2 regions of the Streptomyces sp. NPDC002133 genome follow, and region 1 is predicted to be linked to the other one. Evidence: riboswitches for the same ligand, from Rfam matches in the RefSeq annotation. Region 1 holds a riboswitch; the other holds the start of a gene.
The links. Region 1 has a riboswitch for cyclic di-AMP ahead of ABT078_RS39160 (M23 family metallopeptidase). Riboswitches for the same ligand answer to the same signal wherever they lie in the genome.

Region 1 (7,751 bases):
CCGGCTCGCTCTCGGTCAACGGAGAGGCGGGCTTCCGCGACGGCTTCGCCCCGCTGCTGCCCGACACCGCGATCGGGCTCGGCGATCTCGCCGCACTGGAGCGCGAGCTGAAGCACGGCGATGTGGCGGGCTTCGTCGTGGAGCCCATTCAGGGCAAGGGCGTGCACGAGGCCCCGCCCGGATTCCTCCGCGCGGCCCAGGAGCTGCTGCACCGCCACAAGGCGCTGCTCATCGCCGACGAGGTGCAGACCGGCCTCGGCAGGACCGGCGACTTCTACGCGTACCAGCACGAGGACGGCGTCGAGCCCGATCTGGTGTGTGTCGCGAAGGCGCTCTCGGGCGGCTATGTGCCCGTCGGCGCGACCCTCGGCAAGGACTGGATCTTCAAGAAGGTTTACTCGTCGATGGACCGGGTGCTGGTGCACTCGGCCAGCTTCGGCTCCAACGCGCAGGCGATGGCCGCCGGGCTCGCCGTCCTCTCCGTGATCGAGGACGAGCAGGTGGTCGCCAACGCACGGGCGACCGGGGATCTGCTGCGAACGCGGCTCGCGGCGCTCGTCGACCGCTACGAGCTGCTGCGGGAGGTCCGCGGGCGCGGGCTGATGGTCGGGATCGAGTTCGGCAGGCCGTCGTCCCTGAAGCTGCGCAGCCGCTGGACCATGTTGCAGACTGCCCGCAAGGGACTCTTCGCGCAGATGGTGGTCGTACCGCTGCTGCAGAAGCACCGCATCCTCACCCAGGTCTCCGGCGACCACCTGGAAGTGATCAAGCTCATTCCGCCACTGATCATCGAAGAGGCGGACGTCGACCGTTTCGTCGCGGCCTTCACGGCCGTGATGGACGACGCGCACGGCGGCAATGGGCTGATGTGGGACTTCGGCAAGACGCTCGTGAAGCAGGCCGTCGCCAACCGCTGAGCCTCGCGGGCCGTCCTCGGCGGCGGCGGCCCGCTCCCGGCCGGGCGCTTCGGGCGGCCCGGCTGCCGCCGCCGGCTCCCGCAGCAGGAACGCCGTCCCCGATCCGGCCGCCGCGTCGCGGGCCACGCCCCTCGAGGCGAGGCGTCCGGGCGCGGGCAGCAGCGGCAGCAGCGGGTGGGGCGGGGGCGCACCCGCGCCCCGCCGCCTGAGCGGCGGCGCAAGCGGGCCTCCCAGCCCTTTGCCTAAGGGGTAATGAATTTGCCTTAGAGGAAAATTACTGGCGCAATAGAGGCATGAGCCTTCCCAGCGGACACCAGGCAGGCGGGCCGGCCGGGCAGCCGGCGGACGAGCTGCCCGACGTCGCGCCCCGGCTGCGGGAGCTGCGCCGCCGCCGCGGCCTCACCCTGGAGGCCGCGGCCCAGCGGGCGGGCCTCTCGCCCGCCCATCTCTCCCGGCTGGAGACCGGCAACCGGCAACCGTCGCTGCCCATGCTCCTCGCCCTCGCCAGGGCCTACGGTACGACGGTTTCCGACCTCCTCGGCGAGTCGGCACCGGAGCGCGACGCGATCATCCGGGGCGGCGAGATGGGCCCGGCGGAGGCCGACGGCTGGACGTACCGGCAGGCCGGTGGCCGTGCGCGGGCCATGCAGGCCCTGCGCCTGCGTGTGCCCTACGGGAGCCAGGGCGACCTCGTCCGGGTCCATCCCGGCGAGGAGTGGCTGTACGTGCTCGAAGGCTGGCTGCGGCTCGGCCTCGGCGACACCGTGCACGAGCTCGAACCCGGGGACAGCGCCCATTTCGACTCGCTCACGCCGCACCGGATCGCCGCCGCCACACACGGCGGCGCCGAGCTGCTCTTCGTCCACACCCTGCTGCAGAGCCCCGACCCGCACGCACACCCGCACGCCTGAGGGGACCCGTCAGGCAGGGGAAGACGTCGTCGAGCCGGGAGGCGAACCAGGAGCAGAAGTGCCCCGTCCGGCTGATCGTCCGGCTCTTCGCGTATGTGGTGGCAGGCCACCTCTTCGCGGCCTTCCTCCGTCCGCTGTTCACCGCCGGGGCCGAGTGACCCCGACCGTGGTCGGGAGAGCCGGTCCGGAGACTCGGCCGGGAGACTCAGACCGAGCCGTCCAGCAGCCGCTCGCGCAGGCGCTCGCGCGTCTCGGGCGAGATCCGGAGGCCCTCGGCGAAGTAGCGCTCGGTGCCGCCCCAGGTCTCCTCGATCGTCTCGAGAGCCGCCGCAAGATAGTCGGCCCGGGCATCGAAGAGCGGGCTGAGCAGCTCCATGACCTCGGGCGACATCCCGGCGGGGGAGGTGTCGCTGCGGCGCACCTTGTAGCGGCGGTGGGGGTCGTTGGACTTGAGGTAGTCGGCCTCGACGGCGTCCCGCTCGACGCCCACCGCCAGCAACGAGATGGCGATCGACAGTCCCGCGCGGTCCTTGCCCGCCGCGCAGTGCATCAGTGCCGGGACGCTGTCGTCCGCCAGCGCGTGCAGCACCCCGCTGTGCTCCGCGGTGCGCTCCTTGATGATCATGCGGTAGGAGGCGGACATCCGGTCGGCCGCCTTGCCGTCGGCGAGGATCGACCTGAGCTGTTCGAGGTCGCCGTCGCGGACCATCTTCCAGAACTCGGCGCCGTCGGCAGGGTCGCTGAGCGGGATGTTGACATTCCGCACGCCGGGCAGCTCGACGTCGAGGCCCTCCAGCTTGTGGTCCGCAGCGTTCCGGAAGTCGAAGATCGTGTGGAGCCCGAGCGAGGCGAGGAAGGTGGCGTCGCTCTCGGTGGCGTGCGCGAGGTGACCGCTCCGGAAGAGCCGTCCGTACTGCACGCGTCGCCCGTCCACGGTAGGCAGTCCGCCCACGTCCCTGAAGTTGCGCACGCCTGCGAGCTCGGGTTCGGTCGACGGGGTCTGGGGCAGCTGCTGCGTCACGGGGGCTCCTCCGTGTCTGCGGTCGGCACTGCTCGCCGACGATGGCGCGCTCCCGACCCTACGACATCGATTCCTCAGGCAATCATCTTGGTTGCGGCGCCAAGAGCGTTGCCTCCAGGGACGGTTCCCGCTGATGATGTGTGGGTCTGTGCAGATCTGGGGGGTTGCGGTGATCCAGTCGGTCGGTGAGGGGCGCATCTGGCTTCTGTCCGGGCGTACGTGCAGCTACGCGCTGCACGTCACCGACCGCGGCGAGCTGCTGCATCTGCACTGGGGACCCCGCAGCCCGAATGTGCGGCTCAATGGCGGAATCAGCTCCCTGCGGTTCCGTTTCGTCAACGCGATGGCCGGGGTGCTGGGCGTCGGCGGCGACCTCGCGCGGTGGAGTAGGAGTAGAGGACGAGCTGACCGAGGCCCGCGGCTGGGTGGACCCCTAGTAAGGCTGGGTGGACCCCTCTGAGAAGATCAGGCCGGTCGTGCAGCACGGCGAGCTCCACCGGCTGCGCCCGCCGGAGGGCGGGCTGAGCGCTGTGCAGTACGTGCGCGGCGACGAGGTCGTCGTCCTGGCCTGGCTCGAGGCGCAGAGCCACGGGGAGCGGCCGCCCGCGCTCAGGCTGCGCGGGCTCGACCCGGCGGCGGCTCACGAGTGTCTGGACACGCAGACCGTCCACCGGGGTGCGGTGCTGCTGCATCACGGAAAGGACACGGGGCTGCGCGGTGACCGCGACGCTGTGGTGCTCCGGCTGAGCCGCAGATCCGGCCGGATCTGACCCTTCCGCCCTTACGGGTGCATCGAGTGGGATGCCTACTCAATGTGGCTTCTGTCCGTATTGAGGCCTTTGGTGGAACACGCCCCGGTTGTAAGGGGGATGGGCCTCGTTGCGTGAGCGGGATCATATTCGTGACGTTCTGTTGTCGTGTCCCGCAATCAATTGCCTTTGTCCGCAAGGCAATCAGAGATCCGTAATCGACGGAGGGTGACCGGGAATTCCCTGTTGTCGGAACCCGGGTGAATGCCGGGTTAATGAGATGGCTTGTTCCCGTCGACCGGCTCCCTTAAGTTCGCCGCAATCCGGTCGGACCGCCTAATCCTGCCGCCGACCGGAATACGCACCCACCCCCCACGCGTGGCAGGAGCGGGGGACCCAGGTAGAACGCCGACCGGAGTTCCGGACGGCTAGGGGTCAAGCCGCACACCTCGCGGCCGGGCGTCTCCAGCCCGCACCCGACAGCTCACCTCGTAGGCGCCGGAGAGGAATTCGCCATGCCCAAGGGCAAGCATCGTCGTCCGAGGACCAACCCCATCTCGCGCGGATTCGTCGCCGCGGGCACGGGTGGTGCCGCCATCGCACTCCCCCTGATCGGCGCCGCGGGTGCGCACGCCGCGGACACGTCCGCGCCCACCGTCGCCCCCGAGCGCGTCGCCACCATCGCCCACAAGGCCGCCGCCCCCCAGGCGGCCCAGACGGGGAAGGCGGCCAAGACCTACACGGTCGTGTCCGGTGACTACCTGTCGAAGATCGCCGTGGAGCAGGACGTCCGGGGCGGCTGGAAGAAGCTGTACGCGGACAACCGCGAGACCGTCGGCGAGAACCCGTCGCTCATCCACCCGGGTCTCAAGCTCACGCTCGGCGTCAAGGCCCAGGCGAAGGCTCCGGCCGAGGCCCCCGGCAACGAGAAGGCGAAGGCGAAGGCGTCGAAGGCCGAGGCGCCCGCCAAGGCCGACGCGCGGGCCGAGGCTCCGGCGAAGGCCGAGCGCTCGCAGGCGCGCGCCGAATCCGGATCCGATGCCGCCCAGGCCCCCGCCGCTGCCGCTGCCGCCGCCCCTGCCCCCGCCGCGCAGAGCAACTTCTCCGGCTACTTCGCCCCGGTCGACGCGAGCATGACCACCGCCTACCGCACCGCCGGAGCCATGTGGTCCAGCGGCTACCACACCGGTGTCGACTTCGCAGCCCCCACCGGCACCTCCGTCAAGTCGGTCGGCCCCGGCACCGTCGTCTCGGCCGGCTGGGCCGGCGCGTACGGCAACCAGGTCGTCATCCGGCACGACGACGGCACGTACTCGCAGTACGCCCACCTCTCCCAGCTCTCCATCTCGTCCGGCGAGAGCGTCACCGGCGGGCAGCAGATCGGCCTCTCCGGCTCCACCGGCAACTCCACCGGTCCGCACCTGCACTTCGAGATCCGCACCACCCCGGACTACGGCTCGGACATGGACCCGCTCGCCTACCTGCGCCAGTACGGCGTCTCGATCTGAACCTGACGTAACGTCAGCAGTGTCCGCCGCCCTCCGACCTGACCCGGAGGGCGGCGGGCGTGCATGTGGCCGTATTCCCGCCGAGCGGAAAACTGACCAGGTGGTCTATCTCACGCCCCGTCAACACCTCCCTACGGTGGCGTAGGTCACTTAGCGCCGTGAATGATGTCTCGACGTGGCAGACGATTCGAGATCAACGGAAAACAGAACATTCGGGTCGTACGCGGCGATCGGTGACAGCTTCACCGAGGGCGTCGGGGACCCCGGACCCGAGGGTCAGTTCATGGGCTGGGCGGATCGCTTGGCGGTCCTGCTCGACGACCGCGCACCGGAGCACGCCTTCCGCTACGCCAATCTCGCCGTGCGCGGCCGCCTTCTCGATCAGATCGTGGCGGAACAGGTCCCGCGCGCGAGGGAACTCGCCCCCGACCTGGTGACGTTCTGCGCGGGCGGCAACGACATCATCCGGCCCGGCACCGACCCCGACGACGTCGCCGAGCGCTTCGAACGAGCCGTCGCCGACCTCACCTCGGCCGTCGGCACCGTCATGGTGACCACCGGCTTCGACACCCGCGGTGTGCCCGTGCTACGCCATCTGCGCGGCAAGATCGCCACGTACACCGCGCACGTCCGCGCCATCGCCGACCGCTACGACTGCCCGGTCCTCGACCTCTGGTCGCTCAGGTCCGTCCAGGACAGGCGCGCCTGGGACGACGACCGGCTGCATCTCTCCCCCGAGGGACACACGCGCGTGGCGCTCCGCGCCGCCCAGGTCCTCGGGTTCTCCGTCCCCGTCGACCCGGATCAGCCATGGCCCTCGCTGCCGCCGCGCGGCACGCTCGAGGTCCGGCGCGACGACATCCACTGGGCGCGCGAGTACCTCGTCCCGTGGATCGGCAGGCGGCTGCGGGGCGAGTCCTCCGGTGATCACGTGGAGCCGAAGCGTCCGGATCTGCTTCCACTGTCAACTTGACCCGGCCCTGAAAGGGACCGGGCTTGGAGGTAGTGCCCAACTGGCTGCTGGGTGGGCTCCTCCGTCCACTCGCCGACAGCGCGGCAGCCTGGTCGGCCTCCGGCATCAGCTTCACCTGCGTCACGAGCTTCACGAGCGCGATCGTATCCATCCATGTCCCCGCGCTGGGGGGGCAAACCCCTATGTCCGCAGGGGCCGTACGGTCGTCTACACCCATCGAGAACCAGAAGCGTCCCGGCCAAGGTCGACGGCGCGGGCCGTTCACCGACGGGATCCTTCGACGCTGCGAAGAGATCATGCGCGACCGGGGGGAATCGCTAGATCATGCGCACCGCGAAGGAGGGTGTCGCCTGGACCTTCGGGCTCGACGCGTCGGTGTACGAACTGCTGCGTCAGACCTGAGCCGCGGCCAGTTCCTCGGGGCGGATCAGCGCCGAGCTGCCCCGGCCCGTACAGGCGTGGGCCCCGGCCACCGCGCCCAGCCGGGCACAGTCCGCAGCGGGACGGCCGGCCAGCCGCCCGTAGAGGAAGCCGCACACATACGCGTCCCCGGCGCCGTTGGAGTCCACCACCGGCGCGGGCGGCGCCACGGCCGGGACCGGACGTGGTGTGCGGCCGCCCTCGCGGGTCATCACATACGAGCCGCCGGCTCCGGCCGTCGCGACCACGGTGTCCGCCCGCCCTTCGCGCAGGATCTCCCGCATCACCGACGCGATCCGCTCACCGGCCCCCGCCGCGCTGAGGAAGACCACGTCGGAGCGGAGTGCGAACTCCTTGTGGTAGTCGTCCACTCCGTCCCAGTCGTGGAGGTCGGTGGAGACGGGAACACCGAGTTCGGCGATGTCGTCGTAGAGAAAACGGGCGAAGTTCATGATCGACAGATGTACGTGCCGGGCCCGTCGCAGATGCGGCAGGTAGAAGTCGCGCGGCATACGCAGATCCACGGCGTCACGCGCGTCGTAGAAGGACATCCTGCGGCCCGCCGAGTCGACCAGGTTCACCGCACGTCGCGTACCGGCGGGAGAGACCAGGTGCGCGAAGTCCACACCGCCCTCCGCGAGTCGTTCGCGGACCTGCAGGCCCGGTGCGTCGTCTCCGATGAAGTCCAGGAATCTGACGTCGAGTCCGAGGGAGCGGCAGCCGAGGGCCACGTTCCCTCCCGTGTGCCCCGGCCACTCCGTGATCGGGGGTACCCCGACCGAGTCCGCGAGCGGGACCGGCAGCGAGTCGACGCGGACGACCGTGTCGACCCCGCTGCCGCCGATCACCAGGACGTCAAGTTCCGGCCGGTCCTCGTGTTGCGCGGACACCGCTTCCCCTCCCATGAGCCTTCGGTGCGCTACGCACTCTGTCGTGTCAGCGCTTGGCGGTCGAGCCCCAGTTCACGGGCGAGGGCCTCGTCCGTCCACTCCAGCATCGCGGCGCGGCTGAGCGACCCCGCGTACGACGTCATCTGCACCGCGAGACCGTCCAGCAGAGCCGTCAGCCGCCACGCCGCAGACCCAGGGTCGGCGCAGCGGAACTCGCCGGCGGTCGCGCCCTCCGCGATGACCGCGGTCAGCTCGGCCTTCCACTGCTGGTCGAGATCGCGAGCCACTTCGCGCAGGGCCGGTTCGCGCAGCGACGCCGCCCAGCCCTCGATCCACAGGCGCCAGCCTTTCGCCTGACCCGT
Region 2 (7,751 bases), on a different contig from region 1:
CTCACCGTCGCCGGACTCGGTGACCCCGCCGTCGCCCACCCAGGGGATCGCGTTGACGACGACCGCGTCGCACGCGTCGTCCCGCAGGGCCTCGCCGAGCGCCGCCCGGAAGTCGTCCGGTGTCGCCGCCGTCGTCAGGTCGCGCGGCGGCAGCGGGCGCAGCCCCTCCGTCAGGCAGGCGTCGTAGGTGAGGAGGCCGAGGGACTCGGAGTTGCCGAGGATGGCGACGCGCGGCCCCGCCGGCAGCGGCTGTCCCGCGAGCAGCAGGCCCGCGTCGACGAGCTCCGTGACCGTGTCGACGCGGATGACGCCCGCCTGCGCGAGCAGCTCGGACACGGTCGCGTACGGCACCCGCGTCGTCGGCACCGCGTGTCCGGGCGGCGCGCTCCCGCTGTGCCGGGCGCCCTTGACGACCACGACGGGCTTGACCGCCGCGGTACGCCGCGCGAGACGTGTGAACTTCCGCGGGTTCCCGATCGATTCGAGGTACAGCAGGACGACGTCGGTGTCCTGGTCCTCGTACCAGTACTGCAGGAAGTCGTTCCCGGACACGTCCGCCCGGTTCCCCGCCGAGATGAAGGAGGACAGCCCGGCGCCCCGTCGGTGCAGCCCCGACAGCAGCGCTATGCCGATCGCACCCGACTGGGTGAACAGCCCGATCCGGCCGCGCGCCGGCGACTCGGGCGCGAGCGACGCGTTGAGCCGTACAGCCTCCGAGGTGTTGATGATCCCGAAGGCGTTCGGCCCGATGATCCGCATCCCGTACGAACGTGCCTGGCGCACCAGTTCGCGCTGCCGCTCCCGCCCCTCCGCCCCGCTCTCGGCGTATCCCGCGGCCAGCACGACCAGACCCTGCACCCCGTGCTCGCCGCAGTCGGCGACGGTCTCAGGCACCCTTTCGGCCGGTACGGCGACGACGGCGAGATCGACGGGCTCCCCGGTCTCCGCGACGATCTCCGCGACCGAGCGGTACGCGGGGACGCCGTCCAGCTCGCGCACGTCAGGTGCGAGATTCCGGTTCACCGCGTACGCACGCCCGGTGTAGCCGGAGTCGAGCAGATTGCGCAGCACGGTACGGCCCACCCCGCCCGGCGCCCGCCCTGCTCCGATCACCGCCACCGACCTGGGCGCGAGCAGCCGCTGCACGGACCGCGCCTCGGCGCGCTGTTCACGGGCGCGCTGCACGGCGAGCGACTCGGCCGTCGGCTCCAGGTCCAGCGTCAGATGGACGGAGCCTTCCTCGAAGCTGCGCTTCTGTGTGTATCCGGCGTCCGTGAAGACCTTGATCATCTTGTTGTTCGCGGGCAGCACCTCGGCCGCGAACCGCCTGATTCCCCGCTCCCGCGCGACCGCTGCAATGTGCTCGAGGAGCGCGGAGGCGACGCCCCTCCCCTGGTGTGCGTCCTGCACCAGGAAGGCGACCTCCGCCTCGTCGGCGGGCTTGGACGCCGGCCTCCCGTTGGCGTCGATCCGGTCGAAACGGACGGTCGCGATGAACTCGCCGCCCACCGTCGCGGCGAGACCGACCCGGTCCACGTAGTCGTGGTGCGTGAATCGGTGCACGTCCTTCGCGGAGAGCCGGGGGTACGGCGCGAAGAAGCGGTAGTACTTGGACTCGTCCGAGACCTGCTCGTAGAAGCTGACGAGCCGCTCGGCGTCCTCGGTGGTGATGGGCCTGATGCGCGCAGTGCCACCGTCACGCAGCACCACGTCGGCTTCCCAATGGTCGGGGTAGGCGTGATCCGACGGGGTCTGCATGGGGAAAGAGTACGGCTCGGGCACCGGTCGCGAAGCCCGGGAGGCGGGTGCAGTCTGAGGGCACCCGCGCGTGGCCCGGACGCCGGCCGACGGCCGTTGCCGAGCACTGCACCACACATGAGAGACTGGTCTAGACAACCGCTTAGGACTTGAAGGGCACCACCATGGCTGAGCGCCGCGTCACTGTCGGCTGGGCCGAGGGCCTCCACGCCCGCCCCGCTTCCATCTTCGTCCGTGCCGCCACGGCCTCCGGCGTCCCGGTGACGATCGCCAAGGCCGACGGCACCCCCGTCAACGCCGCCTCGATGCTCGCGGTGCTCGGCCTGGGCGCGGAGGGCGGCCAGGAGATCGTCCTCGCCTCGGACGCGGACGGCGCGGACGCCGCGCTCGACCGTCTCGCGAAGCTGGTCGCCGAGGGTCTCGAGGAGCTCCCCGAGACCGTCTGACCGCTGGTCCCGCCCCGGGAAAGGACCTTGCACCCGCCCCGGCAGGGAATGACAAATAAATAGAAACGGCGGAGCCGCAGCAACCGGGAATTTCGGTCAGCGGCTCTGCCACTTTCAAATATCCCCTCTTTGTATACGGCGCTTCTGTTAATTGCGGACGCTCGCCGTGTTTACGGCGTGTTGCGAAGTCCTCACCGTCCCGCGCGTCGTGATGCGCAGCCTGTGCGCCCCCGCCATCCGCTCGGCGTGCATCGCGGTGAGCGCCCGCGCCCGCTCCGCGTCGCCGCGTGACACCGCGTCCACGATCGCACCGTGCTCGGCCCAGGACTCCACCGGCCGAGCGGGCTGCTCGACGGCGTACATCCAGGCGACCTTGTGCCGGAGCTGGGTGAGGAGCGCGATGAGTCCGGGGCTGCCGGAGGCCTGCGCGAGGGTCTCGTGGAACCAGCCTCCGAGCGACCGCAGATCCTCGCCCTGGCCCCGGCGCGCCCGCTCCTGGCCGAGCCTGACCAGGCCGCGCAGCACTTTGAGGTGGGCTTCCGTGCGCCGCTGCGCGGCCCGTGCGGCGCCCAGCGGCTCCAGCAGCATCCGGATCTCCAGCAGGTCGGCGGCCTCCTGCTCGGTGGGCTCGGCGACGCACGCTCCCGCATGTCTGCGGGTGACGACGAAGCCCTCGGACTCCAGGGTCCGCAGCGCTTCGCGCACCGGGACCCGGGAGACGCCGTAGCGGCGTGCCAACTGCTCCTCGGTGAGCCGGCTGCCGCGCTCGAAGACACCGGAGACGATGTCGTCGCGGATCGCCGTGCATACCGAGCGCGCAGGAATGCGCATACCGAACCTCCGCCTTTAATCCGCGCGAAACCCAGTCGAGCGATGTCTGTTCGGTGACTCTATTGCAGCCGGCCGGAATTTCCGATGGCCTGCCGGAATCCATGGATATCTTTTGGCCTGAATACGCCGAAAGCCCCGGCCGGTCGCCATGACCGGGCCGGGGCCCACGGCTGCGGAGGCGGGCGTCAGACGCTCACGCCGTGGCCGCGCAGATACGCGACCGGGTCGATGTCCGAGCCGTAGTCGGGGCTCGTGCGGGCCTCGAAGTGGAGGTGCGGGCCGGACGAGTTGCCGGTGGACCCGGACAGGCCGATCCGCTGGCCCGGGGTGACGGTCTGGCCGACCGAGACGCCGATCGACGACAGGTGGCCGTACTGGGTGTACGTGCCGTCCTTCATCTTGATCACGATGTTGTTGCCGTACGCACCGCCCCAGCCGGCCTCCACGACCGTACCCATGCCGACGGCGACGACCGGAGTGCCGGACGGGGCATGGAAGTCGACGCCGGTGTGGCTGCCGGAGGACCAGACCGAGCCGCCCGCCTGGTAGGCCGTGCTGACGTGGGAGGCGGCGACCGGGAGCGTGTAGGACATCAGGCGCTTGCGCTCGGCCTCGCGGGCGGCGCGCTCCTTGGCCTCGCGGGCCGCCTTGACGCGGGCCTCCGCCTTGCGCTTCGCCTCAGCCTCGGCCTTCGCGCGGGCGGCGGCCAGATCGGCCTCGTACTGCTGGGCCGCGGCCTGGGCGTCGATCTGCTCGGCGAGGGTGGTGCCGGCGGCGACGGCCTGGGTGAGGCCGGTGTCCTCGAAGGACGGGCTTTCCGTGTCGGCGGCGAGCGCCGGGGAGGCGAGGCCTCCGATGACGCCGGTGGTGGCGAGGGCAGCGGCTCCGGCGATGCCCGCGCGCTTGCGCGTCAGCCGGCTCGGACCACGATGCTTCCCGGTGGCACGGGTGAACGCCATGTAGTGGCTGATCCTTTCCTTCCTTCTCGCCTACCGGGTTAGCTGACGGGTTCGGAGCAGGAAGGTCTCCTACGGGCCCCTCCGCACGAGTGCGAAGGCGTCCGATTCACCCCAGGGGACATGTGGGTCCCCGGCTCCCCAGGCTCGCGCCCGACGGGGACTCGGCGATGGCTGTCCGATGCCGCTGGTGCGGCTGGTGCAACCGGCGGACAGCGCAGAAGACGCTAAGCCGGACATCTTTCAATCACCAAACGGACACGGAGATTTGTTGTGCATGCCACAGGCCAGACAGGCAGCCTCTCCAATAAAACGGACATACGGGAGGGCCCCGTTGGCACGATGCCAACGGGGCCCTCCGGGTGCGCCGGAACCGACCGGCGGTCAATCAGCCCGTGACAACAGTCACTTCACCGATGCCCAGCGCCCTGACCGGCTCCTCGATCTCGGCCGCGTCGCCCACGAGGACGGTGACGAGCCTGTCCACCGGGAAGGCGTTGACGACCGCGGCCGTCGCCTCGACCGTGCCGGTGCGGGCCAGGCGCGTGTACAGCTGCGCCTGGTAGTCGTCCGGCAGGTGCTGCTCGACCTGGTCGGCGAGCGTGCCCGCGACCGACGCGGCGGTCTCGTACTTCAGCGGGGCCACACCCACCAGGTTCTGCACGGCGATGTCGCGCTCGGCGTCGGTGAGGCCCTCCGCGGCGAGGGTGCGCAGCACCTTCCAGAGGTCGTCCAGCGCCGGGCCGGTGTGCGGGGTGTCGACGGAGCCGCTGATGGCGAGCGTGGCCGCGCCCGTGCCGTCGGCGGAGGAGCGCAGGACCTGGGCGAAGGCCCGCACGCCGTACGTGTACCCCTTCTCCTCGCGCAGGACGCGGTCGAGACGGGAGGTGAGGGTGCCGCCCAGGCAGTACGTGCCGAGGACCTGGGCCGGCCAGACGCGGTCGTGGCGGTCCGGGCCGATACGGCCGATGAGCAGCTGCGTCTGCACCGCGCCGGGGCGGTCGACGATGACGACGCGGCCCCTGTCGTCGGCGGTGATCGACGGCATGGGACGGCTCTCGGCCGCGCCACCGGTCCAGGCGCCGAGGGTGTCGGCGAGCACGGCATCCACATCGACACCGGTGAGGTCGCCGACGATCACGGCGGTGGCGGACGCGGGCCGGACATGGCCCTCGTAGAAGGCCCGCACGGCCGCGGAGTCGATGCGCTCCACGGTCTCCTCGCTGCCCTGGCGGGGCCGGGACATCCGGGAGGACGCCGGGAAGAGCTGTTTGGACAGCTCCTTGGCGGCGCGGCGGGCCGGGTTGGCGGTCTCGTGCGGGATCTCGTCCAGCCGGTTCCGTACGAGCCGCTCGACCTCGCTGTCGGCGAAGAGCGGCGCACGCAGGGCCTCGGCGAGCAGGCCGAGCGCCTTGAGGAGGCGGGAGACCGGCACCTCGAGGGAGACGCGGACGCCGGGGTGGTCGGCGTGCGAGTCCAGGGTGGCGCCGCAGCGCTCCAGCTCCGCGGCGAACTCCTCCGCAGTGTGCTTGTCGGTGCCCTCGGAGAGCGCCCGGGCCATGATCGTGGCTACACCGTCGAGGCCCTCGGGCTCGGCGTCCAGCGGGGCGACGAGGAAGATCTCGACGGCCACGACCTGCTGGCCGGGGCGGTGGCAGCGCAGGACGGTCAGCCCGTTGTCGAGCACACCGCGCTCGGGGGCGGGGAAGGCCCACGGCCTGGCCTCGCCCGCCTGCGGCTGCGGGTGGAATTCCATGGTCACGGCAGCGTCGGTCACTGGTCCGCCCCCTCCTCGTCGTCGTTGTCCTCGGTGTCCTCGGCGGACTGGACGGGCTCGTACACCAGAACCGCCCGGTTGTCCGGGCGCAGCCGGGCCTGGGCGACGGCCCTGACCTCCTCGGCGGTGACGTCGAGGACCCGCGACACGGCGCTGAGCGCCAGCTGGGGGTCGCCGAACAGCACGGCGTACCGGCAGAGTTCGTCGGCGCGGCCCGCGACCGTACCGAGCCGGTCCAGCCACTCGCGCTCCAGCTGTGCCTGGGCGCGCTCCATCTCCTCGGGCGTCGGGCCCTCGGCGGCGAACCGCTCCAGCTCGTCGTCGACGGCGGACTCGATGTCGGGCACCTCGACCCCGCCGGACGTCTTCACGTCCAGCCAGCCGAGCGAGGGCGCACCGGCGAGCCGCAGCAGGCCGAAGCCCGCGGCGACGGCCGTGCGGTCGTGGCGCACCAGACGGTTGTGCAGCCGGGACGACTCACCGCCGCCGAGGACGGTCAGCGCCAGGTCGGCGGCGTCGCACTCGCGTGTGCCGTCCTGCGGCAAGCGGTAGGCGGCCATCAGGGCGCGGGCCGGAACCTCCTCCTCCACGACCTCGCGCAGCTGCTCGCCGATGATGTCGGGCAGGGTGCCGTCACGCGGCGGCTGCTTGCCGTCGTGCATCGGGATGGAGCCGAAGTACTTCTCGATCCAGGCGAGGGTCTGCTCCGGGTCGATGTCGCCGACGACCGACAGCACCGCGTTGTTCGGCGCGTAGTACGTCCGGAAGAAGCTCCGCGCGTCCTCCAGCGTCGCGGCGTCCAGGTCGGCCATCGAGCCGATCGGGGTGTGGTGGTAGGGGTGTCCGTCCGGGTAGGCGAGGGCGGTCAGCTTCTCGAAGGCCGTACCGTACGGAACGTTGTCGTAGCGCTGGCGGCGCTCGTTCTTGACGACGTCCCGCTGGTTCTCCATGGACTCGTCGTCGAGCGCGGCGAGCAGCGAGCCCATGCGGTCGGCCTCCAGCCAGAGCGCGAGCTCCAGCTGGTGGGCGGGCATGGTCTCGAAGTAGTTGGTGCGCTCGAAGCTGGTGGTGCCGTTGAGCGAGCCGCCGGCTCCCTGGACCAGCTCGAAGTGTCCGTTTCCCGGCACCTGCGCGGAGCCCTGGAACATCAGGTGCTCGAAGAGGTGAGCCAGGCCCGTACGCCCCTTGACCTCGTGGCGCGAGCCGACGTCGTACCAGAGGCAGACCGCGGCGACCGGGGTCAGGTGGTCCTCGGAGAGCACCACGCGCAGACCGTTGGCCAGGCGGTGCTCGGTTGCTGTCAGGCCGCCGGAGCCGGCCTGGGCTGTGGCCGTGTGACCCATGGGCATGTGGTCCCTTCGATCGCGTTGCTGGATGTCCTGCCACTGTATGCAAGCGCGTCGGGACCTGGCGAAGTTCCCGCAGCTTCCACCCGGTGTTCCGGGTCGCGGTCCGCGCTGTCGGTGGGACGGTCCACAATGGTCGGCGTCAGATCACATTCATGGTTCATGTTGGTGAAGGAGCCGCAGCAGCGATGGCCCGCCGCAGCACGAAGACGCCGCCGCCCGACGACTTCGAGGAGAGGATCCTCGACATCGACGTCGTCGACGAGATGCAGGGCTCCTTCCTCGAGTACGCGTACTCGGTGATCTACTCCCGGGCCCTGCCGGACGCCCGGGACGGAATGAAGCCCGTGCACCGCCGGATCGTGTATCAGATGAACGAGATGGGCCTGCGCCCCGACCGCGGCTACGTGAAGTGCGCCCGCGTCGTCGGCGAGGTCATGGGCAAGCTCCACCCGCACGGCGACGCGTCGATCTACGACGCGCTGGTGCGTATGGCGCAGCCCTTCTCGATGCGGGTGCCGCTGGTCGACGGCCATGGCAACTTCGGCTCGCTGGGCAATGACGACCCTCCGGCCGCGATGCGTTACACCGAGTGCCGGATGGCCGACGCGACGAGCCTGATGACCGAGTCGATCGA

Region 2: another riboswitch for cyclic di-AMP. It lies ahead of ABT078_RS38950 (M23 family metallopeptidase); the one in region 1 lies ahead of ABT078_RS39160 (M23 family metallopeptidase).

What each region holds. Positions count from the first base shown of each region.
Region 1 is NZ_JBEOXF010000084.1:5,720-13,470, reverse strand. Features, by position in the region: gene ABT078_RS39185 (aspartate aminotransferase family protein) at 1-917, shown strand, start outside; gene ABT078_RS39180 (helix-turn-helix domain-containing protein) at 1,211-1,828, shown strand; gene ABT078_RS39175 (DUF6126 family protein) at 1,825-1,986, shown strand; gene ABT078_RS39170 (tyrosine-protein phosphatase) at 2,034-2,849, opposite strand; partial or broken gene ABT078_RS39165 (GH36 C-terminal domain-containing protein) at 3,121-3,619, shown strand; cyclic di-AMP (ydaO/yuaA leader) riboswitch at 3,951-4,109, shown strand; gene ABT078_RS39160 (M23 family metallopeptidase) at 4,114-5,106, shown strand; gene ABT078_RS39155 (SGNH/GDSL hydrolase family protein) at 5,282-6,079, shown strand; gene ABT078_RS39150 (carbohydrate kinase family protein) at 6,472-7,389, opposite strand; gene ABT078_RS39145 (TetR/AcrR family transcriptional regulator) at 7,419-7,751, opposite strand, start outside.
Region 2 is NZ_JBEOXF010000082.1:20,645-28,395, forward strand. Features, by position in the region: gene ABT078_RS38935 (bifunctional acetate--CoA ligase family protein/GNAT family N-acetyltransferase) at 1-1,758, opposite strand, end outside; gene ABT078_RS38940 (HPr family phosphocarrier protein) at 1,923-2,204, shown strand; gene ABT078_RS38945 (GntR family transcriptional regulator) at 2,352-3,035, opposite strand; gene ABT078_RS38950 (M23 family metallopeptidase) at 3,221-3,994, opposite strand; cyclic di-AMP (ydaO/yuaA leader) riboswitch at 4,008-4,171, opposite strand; gene ABT078_RS38955 (M16 family metallopeptidase) at 4,380-5,768, opposite strand; gene ABT078_RS38960 (M16 family metallopeptidase) at 5,765-7,111, opposite strand; gene ABT078_RS38965 (DNA gyrase/topoisomerase IV subunit A) at 7,303-7,751, shown strand, end outside.